3 regions of the Pseudomonas sp. GW821-FHT03C07 genome follow, and region 1 is predicted to be linked to each of the others. Evidence: riboswitches for the same ligand, from Rfam matches in the RefSeq annotation. Region 1 holds a riboswitch; each other region holds the start of a gene.
The links. Region 1 has a riboswitch for cobalamin ahead of AC07VG_RS24860 (CbtB domain-containing protein). Riboswitches for the same ligand answer to the same signal wherever they lie in the genome.

Region 1 (5,889 bases):
GCCAACTGACGATCAAGGCGCCAAACGCCAAGGTGCCGATGGTCAATGCCGACAGTCCGGTCAACGAGCGTATCAACTATTACCTGCAAACCGAAATCAATCCGGGGCTGGCCAGCCACGGCGGCCAGGTCAGCCTGATCGAAGTGGTCGAGGACGGTATCGCCGTGCTGCAGTTCGGTGGCGGTTGCCAGGGCTGTGGTCAGGCCGACGTGACCTTGAAGGAAGGCATCGAGCGCACCTTGCTCGAGCGGATTCCCGAGCTCAAGGGTGTACGCGATGTGACCGACCATACGCAGAAAGAAAACGCCTACTACTGAGTTCGGTAGCAGGGCGTTCGCTACGTCCGGCTGGATAAAAAAACGGTGCCCGTGAGCGCCGTTTTTTTATGGGGGGATCGGTTGAGGTCGTTCCGATTGCGGTGCCTGCTCCGACGTCTTCGCGGGCAAGCTCCGCTCCCACATGGGGTTCTGTGCCGTCCATATAATCCAGGTTCGACACAGGTACTGTGGGAGCGGAGCTTGCCCGCGAAGAGGCCCTTGAGAGCGGTACATTATTACGACCCGGAAACCCGACTCTCCAGGTAATCGCGCAGCCGCTCTTGCAGATAGGGCACACCCAGCGGGTGCTCCAGGTACTCGGCAATCGCCATCATCCGCCAGTACTGGCCTTCGTCGCCAAAGCGAATCGCTGTAATTTCCGCGCGGCTCAGTTGCCCGACCAGAAACCACGAGTGGGTATTGGGCTGGGTCACGCTGGGGTAGCGTCGGGCCCATTCGATCCGTTCAGCCCCGATACGCAGGGAAAACTCCTCATCCAGCTCCCTGAGGGCACATTCGCTCGGAGTTTCCTCGCCTTCGCGACCGCCACCGGCAAAGTCCCAATGTCCGGGATAGGGAATGCTGTCCTTCATGTCGCGCAGGTAGGTCAGCAGCTCATCGCCGCAGAGCAGGGCCAGTTTGGCGCCGGAAAACAACGGTTCGGACATCGGCTTATCCTCCAGACGATTCAAGGTCGATAAAGATGAGCGTGACCCGCGCGGTACAACGAGGATTCGCTGAAGTGCTCGCTGGCCAGGACGCGGCCCACCAGGATCAGCGCCGTGCGGCGAAAGCCCTTGGCCTCGACCTTGGCCAGAATATCCTCAAGGGTACCTTGTACCCAGTCCTGGTCGGGCCAGGTAGCGCGATGGATCACCGCGATCGGGCAGTCCGCGCCGTAATGCGGCAGCAGTTCCTCGATGATTCTGGCCAGGTGTTTGACCCCCAGGTGAATCGCCATGGTCGCCTTGTGCTGGGCCAGGCTGGCCAACTCTTCCCCGGCCGGCATCGCGGTTTTGTCGGCATAACGGGTGAGGATCACGCTTTGGGAAATATCCGGCAGCGTCAGCTCGGCGCCGAGCAAGGCTGCGCAGGCGGCGGTCGCGGTGACGCCGGGGATGATTTCATAGGCAATGCCCAATTCGCGCAGAGGGCGGATCTGCTCGCCGATGGCACCGTAGAGCGACGGATCGCCCGAATGCACCCGCGCCACGTCCTGGCCCCGGGCATCTGCGGTCTTGATCAGGTCGATGATCTGTTCCAGGTGCAACTCGGCGCTATTGACCACTTGCGTCGCACGGTGGCCTTCAAGCACGGCATCAGGCACCAGGGAGCCGGCATAGATGATCACCGGGCAGCTGCGGATCAGGCGTTGGCCCTTGACGGTAATGAGTTCCGGATCGCCGGGGCCGGCGCCGATGAAGTAGACGGTCATGACACTCTCTGAACAGGGCTGCACAAGACTTTACATGAACAACGCTCATGTAGACGGCGGTGATTATCGAGGGTTTTGCCCGGTCCAGGCCAGTGCAAAGGTCGCCTGAGGATGCTTTTGGCGTGAAATCAGAAGATTCGCACGGGCTTGCCCCAACTGTTCGGCCAGGGCCAGCGCGGCACTTTCTGCGACGCCATGACAGCCGGTCTGTTCGAAGGCCTGGCTGGAACGATGGCTGAGCCGAGCCTCGTAAGGTGCCAGCTCGGTCGCACTGAAGAACACCAGCGGCAGGTTCAGGCGCTGTGCCAGTTCCCGCAGGCCGGGTTCAACCTTTTTCCCATCAATACTTGCCAAGCCATTGATTTCCTTGAGGTCGATCCGATGGGCCAGCAAAGATTGCTCCAGTAGCGCCTGCAAGGTCGAGGCGCTACAGCCGAGCCGGCAGCCGAGGCCAACCGCGAGGATTGGCGTCGTGCTCATGCCGAGTAGTGAGCCTTGGTCTTGCGCCGGAACAGCCATGCACTGATCAGGCCCAGGGCCAGCCAGAACGCGGCATTGGTCAGTTGCGAGGCGATCTTGAATTGTGCTTCCAGCTCTTCTGGCGCCAGGCTGGAATGAACTTGCGGCTGCGGTGCGCCGATCACATGGGGCACCACGACAATGGCCACGCCCAGCAGTTTGAGCGCCCAGTGCTTGCCGAACACCACCAGGGCAATGGCAACCGCCGTGGACGCTGCGGTGCCGACCCACCAGATCTGCCGTTGCAGCAAGTCCGCCGCGGCAGTGCCCGGCAGTTCCGGCGGCAGGCCCAGGGTCGGTGCCAGGCAGAACGTGGCATAACCGGCCAGGCCCCAGAGCAGGCCCTGGGCGGTGCGGTTCGGCGCGCGCAGGGTATAGAGGCCGGCCAGCATCAGGGCGAAACCGACGGCCACCACCAGGTTGCCGCCGGTGGTGGACAACACGCGCTGCCAGCCGTCTTCCGGCTCCCAGGCCTCTTCGTCGTGTACGTGCCCGGCCATGGCCGCGTGCTGGTGTTCGTGAGCCTCGGCTGCCGCGGATTTTTCATAGGTTTCCGCCTGGAGAATCAGCGGGGCGACCCAGAAGCTCTGCAGCAGGGTCAGCAACAGGGCGGCCAGCAAGCCGGTGAATCCCGCTGTTTGCGCAATACGCTTGATCATGGCTGGCGTCTCAATGGCACGGGAAGGCAGAGCTGTGACGGGTATCGTGTGCGGCGTTGTGGACGACGTCGATGGGTGAGAACCCGGCGAAATAGACCAATGCCGCGCCCAGGATGGTGGCACCGATGGCGGCGACGAGGCGCTGGCTCAGGGTGCTGATGGCGGTCGAGTGGCGGACGGTAGTGGTTGACATGGCGCTTCCCTTTGAGTTTTAGCAGGCGGAAAGGCGCGAAGAACCTCGGCGGGCGGGCGCCCGGAGATTACAACAGCGCCTGCCCACCGCAGGTTTGTCATCGATTATTTCTGGGCCGGTCTCCGGGCTTGCGAGGGAGTTGGGCAGGGCCCGACTCTTCAAGCGTCGCCTTCCCATGCCGGTGTCGACACAGTGGCTCTGACGCTTCTCTCGCTTACCGTTGCGGGGGCAGCACCGGACTGATCAGGCCTGAAGACAGACAGGCTGACGCACCGGTTTCCCGTTTCACCCTGTGAAGGGCACCCAAAACAAGGCCACTAGGTAAACACGCTGGGCCGGGCGCGTCAATGCAGTAGAGGGCGCAGTGGTGGTCGCGAATGCGCTGGCCCAGCCCCGAGTTAAAGTGAATTCTAGAATAAATATTTCATATAAATCATGTGCTTATATAATATTTTTGATCTTTAGCCTTAACTGATCAATAGAAAAGGGCTTGCTGATCACCTGCATGCCAGGCGCCAGTTCGATGCTTTCGGCGTAGCCGCTGGCAAACAGGACGGGCAGCCCCGGGCGCATTTGGCAGGCGGCCTTGGCCAATTCGCGGCCATCCATTTCGGGCAGTCCGACATCGGTCATCAACAAATCGATGCGGGTGTCGGCCTGTCCAAGGATATCCAGGGCCTTTTCGCTGCCGTCGGCCTCCAGGACATTGAACGCCAGTTCCTCCAGGACATCGACGATCAGCATGCGCACGACGGTATCGTCTTCAACGACAAGGATGGTGGCGGGGGGGACTGGCATAAGGGTATATCCCGAAAAAGTGAGGAATGGATCAAGTTCGCTGAACCGCTCGGCCTCTGGTATCAGTAAACCACCGGGCCAGGCAAGTTCCCCGGCCTGTACAAAAAAATCCGACTGTACAAGATGATAGGCTAAGGTCTGTCATCGCGTCACGACAGTGCGGCCTGGGGCATTGCATTCTAAGCTGTGAGAAAAATGGCGGTCTTTTATTCGTACATACGGCAGACTCCTTGATAATCAATAACTTTAATCCGGGCCCTGAAATGAATTCGTCGTCTTCGGTGGATGAACAAAGCTTTCGCAAGTTATTGAGTCGCAACATCAGCCTGCCCTTGGGCGTCGGGGTCCTCAGTGCGGTATTTTTCGTCGCGCTGATCACCTATCTGCTGTCGGTGATCCAGTGGGTCGAGCATACCGACCGGGTGATCAATAACAGCAACGAGGCGATGAAGCTCTCGGTGGATCTGGAAACCGGTATGCGCGGTTTCCTGATTACCGGTGACGAGCATTTCCTCGACCCCTACGAAGTCGCCAAGCCGAAGATCATTGCCGAACTGCGCAGCTTGCAGCAACTGACCGCGGATAATCCGCAGCAGGTCGACCGCTTCAAACGCATCGAAGCCTTGCAGGGCGCCTGGAGCGAATACGCTCAGTTGATGATTGAACTGCGGCGTTCCGGCGGCGACTACCGGGGGGTGATCCAGGCGGGGCGCGGCAAGCGCCTGGTTGACGAGATCCGTAGCGAGTTTGAGAACGCCATCGACATGGAGCAGCAACTGCGGCTCGCGCGCAATGAAACCGTAAGCCGCACCACGATCTGGAGCATCGTCCTCTATCTCATCTTTGTGCTGGGCCTGAGTGCCTTGCTGGCCTTTATAGGTCGACGTGATTTGTTATCACTTTCAAGTAGTTATGCAAAAAATCTCGCGTCACAAGTCAAGAGTGCGGAACGCCTGGAACAGCAAGCCTGGCTACGCAGTGGCCAGACCGAGCTGGCCGAGCAGGTGCTGGGCCAACTGAGCCTGAATCTGCTGGGGCGCAATATCCTGCAATTCTGCGCCCAGTATATGGGCAGCGCCGTGGCGGCATTGTATGTCCGCGAAGAGCAGGGGGGCCTGACCCGTGTCGCCAGCTATGGTTTTTCCCGCGAGCAGGATCGGCAGGAACAGGCGATCTTCAACGATGAAGGCCTGGTTGGCCAAGCCGCCGGCCAGGGCCGTCTGATTCGCCTGGACGAAGTGCCGATGGATTACTTCAAGGTCAGTTCGGGCCTGGGCGAGGGGTCGCCGCGCAGTGTGCTGGTGGTGCCGACCACTAACGATGAGCGGGTCAACGGGGTGATTGAGCTGGGTTTCCTGCGTCCGCTGAACGAACGTGACATCGAACTGCTGGAACTGATCGCCGACAATATTGGCACTTCCATCGAGGCCGCGCGTTACCGCCAGCGCTTGCAGGAGGTCCTGGCCGAGACCCAGCAGCTCAACGAAGAGCTGCAAGTCCAGCAGGAAGAGCTGAAGACCGCCAACGAGGAACTGGAAGAACAGTCCCAGGTGCTCAAGGAATCGCAGGTTCACCTGGAAAGCCAGCAGAGCGAACTCGAACAGACCAACGAACAGTTGGCCGAACAAGCCCTGGCCCTGGCCGCGCAGCGCGACGCGATGGACCTCAAGAACAACCAGCTGAACCTGGCCCAGATCCAGCTCGAGGAGCGTGCCGAGGAGCTGCAGCGTTCGAGCAAGTACAAATCCGAGTTTCTTGCCAACATGTCCCATGAGCTGCGTACGCCGCTCAACAGTTCGCTGATCCTGTCCAAGCTGCTGGCGGAGAACCCGCAGGAGAACCTCACGGAGGAACAGGTCAAGTTCGCTGAATCGATCTACAGCGCGGGCAACGATTTGCTCAACCTGATCAACGACATCCTCGATATCTCCAAAGTCGAGGCGGGCAAGTTGGAGCTGCGCCCGGAAA
Region 2 (5,889 bases), on a different contig from region 1:
CAGGCCGAGGCCCGTTCCAGGGTTCGCCCAGGGCGCAGTCCAACGGGTCGAAACCCATGGCAAAGGCCTTGGCCAAGGCCCGCAACAAGCTGGACTGGGCGCCACGCCCGTCACCACGGGGAATCCGCAGCAAGGCCAGCAGCGTATCGATGCGCAGGCGCCCGGTCGGCGATTCGCCGAACACATGCAAGCCGTCACGGATCTGCGACTCTTTCAAGTCGCAAAGGTAGGTATCCAACCGTGGCAGCCAGATCGCCGCCTCGGCATCGCTGTCGAGGCCCGCGTCCAGTTGCAGCTCACGATCGATCTGCGTCTCGCGAACCAGCTTGAGAATGTCCCGCTGCAACTCGCGGGCACGCCGCGGGTCGAGCAACTGCGCTTCGTAATATTCGTCGGCCAGCAGCTCCAGGTCGCGCAGCGGGCCGTAGGTCTCGGCCCGGGTCAGCGGCGGCATCAGGTGATCGATGATCACCGCCTGGGTCCGGCGCTTGGCCTGGGCCCCCTCGCCCGGGTCGTTGACGATAAACGGATAGATATTCGGCAACGGCCCCAGCAATGCATCCGGCCAACACTGCTGCGACAGACCGACGCCCTTGCCCGGCAGCCATTCCAGGTTGCCGTGCTTGCCGACATGGATCAGCGCATGGCTGCCATAGGTGTGCCGCAGCCAGAAATAGAACGCCAGGTAACCGTGGGGCGGCACCAGGTCCGGATCATGGTAGACCGCGCTGGCATCGACCTGATAACCCCGGGCCGGCTGGATGCCGACAAAGGTCAGGCCAAAACGCAGACCGGCCACCATCATCCGCCCGCCACGGAACATCGGGTCCTGTTCCGGCCGGCCCCAACGCGCCAACACCGCCTGGCGATTGCTCTCGGGCAGGCGCTCGAACATCACCTGGTAGTCGGCCAGGGCCATGCTCTGCTGGCAAGGCCGCAGGTCCAGGCTATCGAGGTCGTTGCTGACCCCACCGAGCAAAGCCTGGATCAGCGCCGTGCCACTCTCAGGCAACGCCTCGCTCAGCGGATAACCCTGGTCCTTGAGCGCGCGCAGGATATTCAGCGCCGCCGCTGGTGTGTCCAGGCCCACGCCGTTGCCGATCCGCCCGTCGCGGGTCGGATAGTTGGCGAGGATCAGGGCAACGCGCTTGTTCGCATTCGGCACCCGTGCCAGATCGACCCAGCGGCGGGCCAGTTCTGCAACGAAATCCATGCGCTCGGGCTGGGCCCGATAGCAGACCACATCGCTCTGGCTGCGCTCGCTGCGCCAAGCCAAGTCCTTGAAGCTGATGGGCCGGCTGATGATGCGCCCGTCCAGTTCCGGCAAGGCGATATGCATCGCCAGGTCACGGGGGCCGAGGCCCTGCTCGCTGGCCTGCCAACCGGGCTCGTTGTCCTGGGCACAGATGGCCTGGATCACCGGAATATCGCGGCGAAATGGCCGAAGATGCGGGGCTTCGGGGCTGGACTGGGCAAATCCGGTGGTGTTGAGAATCACTGCGGCCGTCACCTCGTCCAGCAGGTCCTCAACCACGCTCAGGCACCCGGGCTCCTTGAGACTGGCCACGGCAATCGGCAAGGGATTGAGCCCGGCCACCAGCAAGCGCTGGCAGAACACATCGACAAAGGCGGTATTCGCCGCCTGCAAATGCGAGCGATAGAACAGCAAGGCCGCGACCGGTTGACCGACCCGCCAATCGGCGCGCCAGCCGGCCAGTCCGGCGTCACCGTGGCGAGGATGATAGATCGCCGTGCGCGGCAACGGCTTCGGCTCGGCCCAGGCATAGTCGCGCTCCAACCAACGACTGGCGAGGCAGCGGTACAGGTCCAGGGCATTGCCCAAGCCACCCTGGCGCAGAAAATGCCAGAGTCGCTCACCCTCCGCGGCGGGTACGTTGCTCAAGTCGCTCAGTTCCGGGTCCGGACGATCGTCCCCCGGCACCAGGATCAGGGTCACCCCGCGCTCGGCCAGTTGCACCAAACGCTCGATACCGTAACGCCAATAGCCGATCCCGCCGTGCAGCGACAGCAGGATGACCCGGGCATGTCGCAGCACCTGGTCGACATAGAGGTCGACCGAGGCATGGTTCTGCACCTGCATGGGATTGGCCAGGCGCAGGCTCGGGTAATCGTCGGGCAGTTGCCCGGCCGCCTCGGCCAGCAGCGCAAGGCTGGAATCGCCGCTGCAGAGGATCACCAGCTCGGCGGGGGTTTGTCCCAGGTCGGCAATATTGTCATCCGACACAAAACCGCCGGGCTGGGTCCTGAGCAGGTGCATGGGTCAGGCGGTCAGCGCGGTGCGCAAGGTCGATTCGAGCAGCGCGGCATCCAGATCCTGGCCAATCAGCACCAGGCGGGTAACGCGGGGTTCGGCCGCCGTCCAGGCACGGTCGAAATGCTTGTCGAAACGTGTGCCTACACCCTGGATCAGCAAACGCATCGGCTTGTTCGGGATCGCGGCGAAGCCCTTGACCCGCAAAATGCCGTGCTTGACCACCAGTTGCGTCAGGACGTCCAGCAGCAGGCTTTCATCCGCTTGCGGCAGCTCCAGGGAGATCGAGTCGAAGGCATCATGATCGTGATCGTCATGATCGTCAGCATCGTGGTGGTGATCGTGGTGGCTGTGACGGCCGTCGATATGCTCCTCGGAACCGGCGCCCAGGCCCAGCAGCACGTCCAGCGGCAGGCGGCCGCTGCTGGCTTCGACGACCTTCACCGCCGGCGGCAGTTCTTCGGCCACTTCCAGGCGCACCCGGGCCAGGTCTTCAGGGCTGATCAGGTCGGCCTTGTTGAGAATCACCAGGTCGGCGCTGGACAGTTGGTCGGCGAACAGTTCGTGCAGCGGCGACTCGTGATCCAGGTTCGGATCAAGCTTGCGCTGGGCATCCACCTGGTCCGGGAACGCAGCGAAGGTGCCGGCGGCCACGGCCGGGCTGTCGACCACGGTGATCACCGCGTCGACGGTGCAGGCACTACGGATTTCCGGCCACTGGAAGGCTTGCACCAGGGGCTTGGGCAGCGCCAGACCGGAGGTTTCGATGAGGATATGATCGAGGTCGCCACGGCGCGCCACCAATTCGCGCATCACCGGGAAGAATTCTTCCTGGACCGTGCAGCAAAGGCAGCCGTTGGCCAGTTCATAGATGCGACCACTGGCCTCTTCTTCGGTGCAGCCGATCGAGCACTGCTTGAGGATCTCGCCGTCGATGCCCAGTTCGCCGAACTCGTTGACGATCACCGCGATGCGGCGGCCCTGGGCGTTGTCGAGCATATGGCGCAACAAGGTGGTCTTGCCCGAGCCGAGAAAGCCGGTGACGATGGTGACGGGAAGCTTGGCCAGTGTTTTCATCGGATGCCCTTTGGCAAAGTGGCGGGCATACGGGACGAGAACCACGGCCCTGGGGCGCGGATGCGTTCGCCACCGGATCACCCCGCCCGGTTGTAGTGAGAAACGGTCACGAGGCAGGTCTCCTGGCTTACGGTCGGGCCGTCGCGGCGCCTTCTGGGCAGCACGCGGTAGACCTGGCCTTGCGCCTTCCCGTCCGCAGACAGTGGCATTGCAGGGCTATCGAACCGTTTACAGTTGCGGGGGCAGCCGCGGCATACCGCGTTCCCTTCTTAGCTTCGGCCGAATGCCGAAGAACCTCGAAGCTGCAAGGCTACGCAGTGCGTCGAGGCAGGTCAATCGCGAGCGTCGCTGTGGTTTAATTGCGCCCCTTTTTCCCGCCCTGCCCGTTTCAAGGAATCGTACTCATGCACGCCACCGACATCACTCAGGTCCTGGTTATCGGTTACGTCTGGCCGGAACCGCGCTCGTCGGCGGCTGGCGGCCACATGATGCAGATCCTCGAGAGTTTTCTCGACGCCGGCTGGCGCGTCACCTTCGCCAGCCCCGCCGCCGTCGGCGAACACAAGGCCGACCTGGCGAGCCTGGGTATCGAGGAGTGTCGCATCGAGCTCAACAGCAGCAGTTTCGACAGCTTTGTCGCCGGCCTGCAACCGGATGTGGTGCTGTTCGACCGCTTCATGATGGAGGAGCAGTTCGGCTGGCGCGTGGAAAAACACTGCCCCGAGGCCCTGCGGGTGTTGGAGACCGCGGACCTGCAAAGCTTGCGCGATGCCCGCCAACAACAGCTCAAGGCGCGCCTGAAAGACGATCAGGACCAGAATGACTTCAGCAGCCTGTTCGCTCCCGATCAGCGGCAGGTGTTCCAACAGATGAGCGAAACCGATCAGGCCCAGCGGGAAATCGCCGCGATTTACCGTTCGGACCTGAGCCTGATGATTTCCGATGTCGAGTCGCAGTTGCTGGTCGAACAATTCAAGGTCCCGGCGGCGTTGCTGCACTGGTGCCCGTTGATGATCGACACACCTGTGGCGGCCTATCGCGATTTCGACGAGCGTGCGCATTTTCTCAGCATCGGCAACTTCCGCCACGCGCCGAACTGGGATGCCGTGCTCTGGATGAAGACCACGCTCTGGCCGCTGATCCGCCAGCAGTTGCCCACGGCCCAGCTGCAGATCTATGGCGCCTACACCCCGCCCAAGGCCACCGCGCTGCACAACCCCGCCCAGGGTTTTCACATCATGAACTGGGCCGAGGATGCCCTGGACGTCATGGCGGCGGCGCGCATTTGCCTGGCGCCATTGCGTTTCGGCGCCGGGATCAAGGGCAAGATCATCGACGCCATGCTCTGCGGCACGCCGAATGTCACCACCCCCATCGGTGCCGAAGCCATGCACGGTGGGCTGCCCTGGGCCGGCGCCATCGAAACCAGCGCCGTCGCCCTGGCCCAAGCGGCCGTGCGCCTCTACCAGGACCGCACGCTGTGGCAGCAGGCCCAGGCCAACGGCCAGGCGCTGCTCGCCGCCCGTTACGAGCGCCGGGTCCACGGCCCCGCGCTGATTGCCCGGATCCAGGCCTGCCGCCTCGACCTCGCGGCCCACCGCCGGGACAATTTCACCGGGGCGATGCTGCGGCATCATCACCACAAGAGCACCCAGTACATGTCCCAGTGGATCGAGGCGAAAAACCGCGTCGACTGATGTTCAGGAGGCGCCGAGGACCTGGCGGATCTCGATCAGTTGCGCCGGCTCGCCGGAGACCACGACATGCGCCGACAACGGCGGCAGCTGCCGACCTTCCGGCGTGCGGCTGGGCCGGACGGAAAAGTTGACGGTGATCAGCGTGCCGTCGGCAAAGGTCGAGCGCTGCAGCAGGCGGTCCGCGGACAGGATCTGGAAGTCATCCATGGCCTGGCTGAACAGGCGCTCGTGCAGGGGCCGGAACACCTTGTCGTAGGCGCTGATCAGCGGCAAATCGCGGGAAATCACCTGATCGTTGAGGTGATACAGCGGGGGCACCATGTACAGCAATTGCAGCAACGCCGTGACCTCGCGTTCGCTGGAAAATTTCAGCGAACCGTACTCCCAGTGATGGGTACTGACCAGGCTGTCATGCAACACGATCTGATACAGCGGCAAGCGAAACTCGGCCGAGGTCACGAAGCGCGCCACCTCCGGCTTCAACGGCACCGCCTTGAAATACAGGTTGGGGGTTTCCGGCGGCCAATAGCCGCCCAGGTAATAGCGCGAGCGTTTGTTCTTGCGCATATCCGCGTCCATCCAGGCAAAGGGCTGGGTGGCAATGCCATGGCTGAAGGCGATGACCGGCGCATAGAAGGCCAGCCCACCCTCGCTGCCCGTGACCAGGTCCAGCGCCTGGACCGGATACGCCAGACGCCGGCGGCGCGCCTCGGCATCCTGCACCTGGCTGGTTTCCCGGCCCGGCGTGTAATCACTGAACTCGGGGCCGGCGGCATCGACATCGAGAAAGTAGCTGTTCAGGCGCCCCGCCTGCGCCACGGCGCTGATCCGCCGCTTGGCATA
Region 3 (5,889 bases), on a different contig from region 1:
CTCGGGCGCGACGCTGCCAGCGGTAAAGTGGCGCATATCGCGGCGTTCACCGATGACACGGTAGACCGCCGCGCGTTCTTCAGGGCTAAAAGCGTTGTCGGTCATGGCCTCCGCGCGGGTAAGTCCGCGCGCTCCGAGAGTGCGCCGGCCTTGGCAAGGTGGATATCCGGGGCCAACAGCGCGGCAATCGCCCGCGGATTGGACGGAAAATAAAAGTGCACATAAGAAGCGGTCATCCGCCCTTGGCGATACACCGCCTCGGCGCCGCGCCCGCCATTGGGGCTCAGGCCCCGGGCAATCGGTTCCAGCGCCGTGGTGGTCAGCGAATGGTGATAGGTGTGACCGCGCAACAGCCCTTCCGGCAACGCCACCGCCTGCAAGGCCAGGGCCGCCAGGCGCTTCTGCATCGTCGCCTCACCCGCCAGCAGGCCCAGCAACTCGGCGCGTTGCCCTTCGACATCGGTCAGCGCATCGAGCAGATAGAGCATCCCACCGCATTCGGCGAGCAAGGGTTTGCCGGCCTGATGATGGGCGCGGATCGCCGCCAGCATCGGCGCGTTCCGGGCCAGGACCAGGTGATGCAGTTCCGGATAACCACCGGGCAGGTAAAGGCTGTCCGCCTCGGGCATGACTTGATCGTGGATCGGCGAGAAAAACCGCAACTCGGCGCCCATGGCCCGTAACAGATCCAGGTTGGCCCCATAGATGAAGGCAAAGGCCTCGTCATGGGCGACGGCGATGCGCACGCCGGCCAGCAGCGGCTCGGCGACTACCGGCGCGGGCGCGGCAAACGCCACTGGCGGCGGCAACGCCACCTCGCAGCTGCCGGCCAGAGCCTCGGCAGCCGCGTCCAGGCGCTTGTCCAGGTCATTCAATTCACTGGCCTGCACCAGGCCGAGATGACGACTCGGCAGCTCGATCCCGGTTTCCCGCGAGAGCGCGCCGTACCAGCGCAGGCCTTCGGTCAGGCTGCCTTCGAGCAATTGCGCGTGCCGTAGGGTACCGACACGGTTGGCCAGCACCCCGGCGAACGGCAGGTCCGGCTGGTAACGTGCCAGCCCCAGGGCCAGGGCGCCGAAGGTCTGGGCCATGGCCGTACCGTCGATCACTCCGAGCACCGGCACACCGAAATGTCGGGCCAGATCGGCGCTCGACGGCGTGCCGTCGAACAGCCCCATGACCCCTTCGATCAGGATCAGGTCGGCCTCGCCCGCCGCCTCCCAGAGCAGCCGGCGACTCTCCTCGGCGCCGACCATCCACAAATCCAGCTGATAGACCGGCGCACCGCTGGCGCGCTCATGGATCATCGGGTCGAGAAAGTCCGGGCCGCATTTGAACACCCGGACCTTGCGCCCCTGATTGCGGTGCAGGCGCGCCAGGGCCGCGGTCACCGTGGTCTTGCCCTGGCCGGAAGCCGGCGCGGCGATCAGCACCGCCGGGCAATGACGCGCTTGCCTCATAGTTCGATGCCCTTTTGGGCCTTGATCCCGGCCTGGAACGCATGCTTGAGCAGGCCCATTTCGGTCACCGTGTCGGCCAGTTCGATCATTTCCGGCTTGGCGCCGCGTCCGGTGACCAGCACGTGCTGCATCGGTGGACGGGCTTGCAGGTCGGTCAGGACCTGATCGAGGTCCAGATAACCGTGCTTGAGGGCGATATTCAGCTCATCGAGCAGCACCAGGCCGATGCTCGGGTTGCGGAGCATTTCCCGGGAGACTTCCCAGGCGGCTTCGGCGGCGGCGATATCGCGCTGGCGATCCTGGGTCTCCCAGGTAAAGCCTTCGCCCATCACATGGAAGCGCACCTGCTCGGGGAAGCGCCGGAAAAACAGCTCTTCGCCGGTGCTGTTGCGGCCCTTGATAAATTGCACCACGCCACACTGCATGCCATGGCCCATGGCCCGGGCGAGCATGCCGAAAGCCGAGCTGCTCTTGCCCTTGCCGTTGCCGGTGAGGACCAGCAACAGGCCGCATTCATTTGGCGCACTGGCAATACGCTCGTCGATCACCGCCTTTTTGCGCAGCATGCGCGCCAGGTGGCGTTCGTCGCGATCAGGGGATTCGTTCATGGCAGCTCTCCGTTGGGGCTGGATAAGGCAAACGGGGGGCAGGGAAAAACGCGGCCGGAGCCGTCCAGCATCGCCCGCCGTGACGCTGTGGGATGGATCAGGCCGGTCTCCGGGCTCATGAGCGCTATTCGCGGGACCGCGCGCCTTCCCATGTCGGCTGGACACAGTGGCTCAAGGCGCGGTCTTGACTCATTTACCGTTGCGGGGGCAGCGCCGGAATCGCGCCTGTCGAAGGGCTCACCGGCTTCCCTGTTTCACCCTGTCGGCGATTCGCCACAGAGCACCTGAAACAATCGGCGAAGGTTAGAGGGTTGGGGGTGGAGCGTCAAATAAAGCCGCCATCAGAAAAGCAAACGCCCCGGGCCAGGCGGGGCGTTTGTAGACAATTTGGGAGGAAGCCTTTTGCCAAAGTCGATAGTGGGAGCCAATGTCAGGAGCGAGCACCCGCGAGCACACCAGCAGGCTCGAGTTCCTTGCCGCGGCTCAAACCGACCTTGAGAAAACGACGCTGATTTTCAGAAACACCCACAGCAGCCAACGACATGGCTTCAGCGGTGAATTTGGCAATCATGGCCGCTTTCGCAGCGTTTTTAGTCGTTTTCATAGACACCTCTGCGTCTTGACAATTAAAGAGATCTTAATGACCCGCTACAGAAATCACAAGGCGACCGTCATCGCCAAAATCAAACCCTAACTCCTTGTACAAGGCGATAGCTCCCTACCCCGACCCAGATCAAAAAACCGGCGCCAGAAATTGTGCTACGTTGAGGAAGGTGATATCAAATAGCCATAACCCGACCAACAATAAAAAGGGGAGCTCCATGCAAGGCCTGATCATCAGCAATCCGAAACTGGAATTCCTGCGCCCCGCCCTGGAGCGCTGGCCCGAGTGCATCGATCGCTACAACCAGCTCCTCGGTGACGGACAGGCGCCCTACTGGTTCAACGAGCGGGCCAATCTGGGGTTATTGTCGGTCGCGGCCTGGGCGGCGGAAATGGTCACCCTGGAGCATTTCCCGACCAAGAAGCAGCTCGAAGAGGGCGACCGCAGCGGACGCTGCGACCTGCAGATCTCCACCGCGCAGGAGTCGGTCTATATCCAGGCCACGCAACGCTGGCCCAAGGTCAATAACCTCAACCCGATGCCGGCCCTGCTGGATGTGGCGAGCGATGCCAAAAAAATCAGCCATCCGCATCACCTGAAACTCGGTTGCCTGTTCGTCTCGCCGTTCAAGCCGCAGCAGAGCCCCAGCCCGGAAGACCTGCAGGATATGGTCGACGACCTGCAAAAGGCCAACAGCTGCGCCGTGGCCTGGTACTTTCCCTACGCTTATCGCAAGTTGCACAACGAAGCCGGCCAGTATCATCCCGGCATCGCTCTGCTGTTCAAGGAAGCCTAGCGCTTACGGCACAAGGTCAGGCCATCGCCCAGCGGCAGCAGCGACAAATCCACCCGCGCGTCATCCTTCAAGGCCCGATTCAGCGCCTGGATGGCCCGGGTGTCGGCGCTTTGCCCATTCACCTCGAGCACCCGCCCACTCCACAGCGTGTTATCGAACATCGCCAGGCCGCCCGGGCGCAGCAAGCGCAGGGCACTTTCCAGATACGCCGGGTAATTGGCCTTGTCGGCGTCGATGAATATCAGGTCGAACTGCTCGCCCTGCCCTTGCTGCTCCAACTGCGCCAGGGTCTCCAGCGCCGGCGCCAGACGCAACTCGATACGCGCAGCCAGACCCGCCTCCCGCCAGTAGCGCAGCGCCGTGGCGTTGTAGTCCCCGGGAATATCGCAGCACAGCAGGCTACCGCCCTCCGGCAAGGCCGAGGCCATGCACAAGGCGCTGTAACCGGTGAAGGTGCCGACTTCGAGCAAACGCCGGGCGCCGGTCAGCTTGACCAGCAACGCGAGGAACTGGCCCTGTTCAGGCGCCACCTGCCAACGCGCCATGGGCAACGCCTGGGTTTCGTCACGCAGACGCTTGAGCAACGGCGTTTCGCGCAGGGAAACGTCCAGCAGATAGCCGTAGAGGGCATCGTCCAGCTTGAGGGTGCGAGCGGTCATGACAACCTCGCGGTAACGCAGTGGCTAACTAAGGGTTGCTCGCCAGACGCCCGGCAGGCAATACACGTTTGGCATTCAGGTAGGCGTGCTGCCAATAGGCCTTGGACAGACTGTCCAGTTTCACCGTGCCGCCGGTGGCCGGCGCATGGACGAAACGGCCTTCGCCGACATAGATCCCGGCATGGCTGACCTGGGAGCCACCGTTGGTGGCGAAGAAGATCAGGTCGCCGGTCTGCAAGGCGTTCTGCGGCACGTTCGGCGCGCGCATCACGATCATCTCACGGGTCGAGCGCGGCAGGTTAATGCCTGCCATATCACGATACACATAGCTGATCAGGCCACTGCAATCAAAACCCGAGTCCGGCGTATTGCCGCCCCAACGATAGGGCGTGCCGACCAGCCCCAGGGCGCGGAACAGCACGTCTTCAGCTTCTGGCGAGGAGGGTTGCGGGGAGGCGAAGACCACGGGCCGAGCCACAGGCGCTGGCGGCGGCGGCGCATGGCCAGCACAGGCACCGAGCAAGGCGGTGAAGGCAATCAAGGCAATACGGGCCGTGGTCGACATGTGCAGAAATCCTGACTGAATGCGGCTTTCTCTGCCGTGGTGTAGAGAAATCAAAACCGCGCAAGCAGGGCTCGCGCGGTCAGATACTCAACAATATCTCAGGATTCTAGCGGCTATGCGCTAAACTTCAAGTATCACTTTAACTTCGGACGTTTTTTGTACAGATTCGCCTGACACTGAAGCTTGGCATTTAGCCATCAGCAGGGCCGAAGACTACAAAACGTTCGCGCGATTACTTGTTGCTGGCGGTGACCACGGTCGGAGCCATCGCCAGGGCGCGCTTGGCTTCAATGAAGGTCTTGCTCCAGTAGCTGTCGCCCAGGCTGTCGATCCGCACACCACCGCTGCGGCGGCTGCTGGAGTGGATGAACTGGTCATCACCCAGGTAGATCCCGGCGTGGCTGACACGACCGCGACGACCGTTGGTGGCGAAGAACAGCAGGTCACCCGGCTTGAGCTTGTTGCGCGCAACCAGCGGCGCCTTCACGTTGATCATCTCACGGGTGGAGCGCGGCAGGTCCAGCCCGGCTTCCTCACGGAACAGATAACCAATGAAGCCGCTGCAGTCAAAGCCGGAACTCTCGTTGGTGCCGCCAAAACGGTAACGGGTACCGATCAGGGACATGCCACGTTCGAGAATGCTGTCGGCCAGGACCGGCAACTGGTAAGGCTTACCGTCGGCGAACTCGGCGAGTTCCTTTTCCGTGGCCAGTTCATCGTCCAATACGGCCGAGGATTTGACGCCAGAAACCGATGCGGTTTTGACCGAATTATCGACCTGTTGTTGCGAAACCGGCGTATGCGCCGCGCAACCAAACAACAGGGTAACGAGTGCGAGAGGCACGAGGGGTGCGAAGCGATTTAGCATGGGCACGACCGTGGCTGAATGTGTAAGGAGGCGTGACTATGCCCTCTATCACCCTCATTTGCAAATTTTATGGGACAAGATGTGACTCGGTCGCTTCTTGAAAACATCTAACGACTTAATACCCAAACGGTTCCCGCGCGCCTGAAAAAAGCTTCTGGCGTGGGTTTTGTGACGTCTGGATTTTGGCGAAAAAGCGCTGAAAGCCCCGGTTTTACCAGCCCAGGGTCTCTTTGAGAAAGGGGATGGTGAGCTTGCGCTGGGCCTGCAACGAGGCCTGATCGAGCCGTTCGAGCAATTCGAACAGGGCACTCATGCTGCGAGTACCACGG

Region 2: linked by a shared signal. The riboswitch ahead of cobW (cobalamin biosynthesis protein CobW) and the one ahead of AC07VG_RS24860 (CbtB domain-containing protein) in region 1 are both predicted to bind cobalamin.
Region 3: linked by a shared signal. The riboswitch ahead of cobO (cob(I)yrinic acid a,c-diamide adenosyltransferase) and the one ahead of AC07VG_RS24860 (CbtB domain-containing protein) in region 1 are both predicted to bind cobalamin.

What each region holds. Positions count from the first base shown of each region.
Region 1 is NZ_JBWKUQ010000015.1:143,414-149,302, reverse strand. Features, by position in the region: gene nfuA (Fe-S biogenesis protein NfuA) at 1-317, shown strand, start outside; gene AC07VG_RS24880 (NUDIX hydrolase) at 554-985, opposite strand; gene cobM (precorrin-4 C(11)-methyltransferase) at 1,006-1,752, opposite strand; gene AC07VG_RS24870 (cobalamin biosynthesis protein) at 1,816-2,232, opposite strand; gene AC07VG_RS24865 (CbtA family protein) at 2,229-2,930, opposite strand; gene AC07VG_RS24860 (CbtB domain-containing protein) at 2,941-3,123, opposite strand; cobalamin riboswitch at 3,220-3,445, opposite strand; gene AC07VG_RS24855 (response regulator) at 3,565-3,921, opposite strand; gene AC07VG_RS24850 (response regulator) at 4,185-5,889, shown strand, end outside.
Region 2 is NZ_JBWKUQ010000005.1:325,995-331,883, reverse strand. Features, by position in the region: gene cobN (cobaltochelatase subunit CobN) at 1-2,278, opposite strand, end outside; gene cobW (cobalamin biosynthesis protein CobW) at 2,282-3,349, opposite strand; cobalamin riboswitch at 3,445-3,663, opposite strand; gene AC07VG_RS13225 (glycosyltransferase) at 3,754-5,046, shown strand; gene AC07VG_RS13220 (glycoside hydrolase) at 5,050-5,889, opposite strand, start outside.
Region 3 is NZ_JBWKUQ010000014.1:13,943-19,831, forward strand. Features, by position in the region: gene bluB (5,6-dimethylbenzimidazole synthase) at 1-105, opposite strand, end outside; gene AC07VG_RS23480 (cobyrinic acid a,c-diamide synthase CobB) at 102-1,460, opposite strand; gene cobO (cob(I)yrinic acid a,c-diamide adenosyltransferase) at 1,457-2,068, opposite strand; cobalamin riboswitch at 2,152-2,371, opposite strand; gene AC07VG_RS23490 (hypothetical protein) at 2,499-2,672, opposite strand; gene AC07VG_RS23495 (hypothetical protein) at 2,890-3,468, shown strand; gene AC07VG_RS23500 (class I SAM-dependent methyltransferase) at 3,465-4,127, opposite strand; gene AC07VG_RS23505 (C40 family peptidase) at 4,156-4,692, opposite strand; gene AC07VG_RS23510 (C40 family peptidase) at 4,925-5,560, opposite strand; gene hda (DnaA regulatory inactivator Hda) at 5,772-5,889, opposite strand, start outside.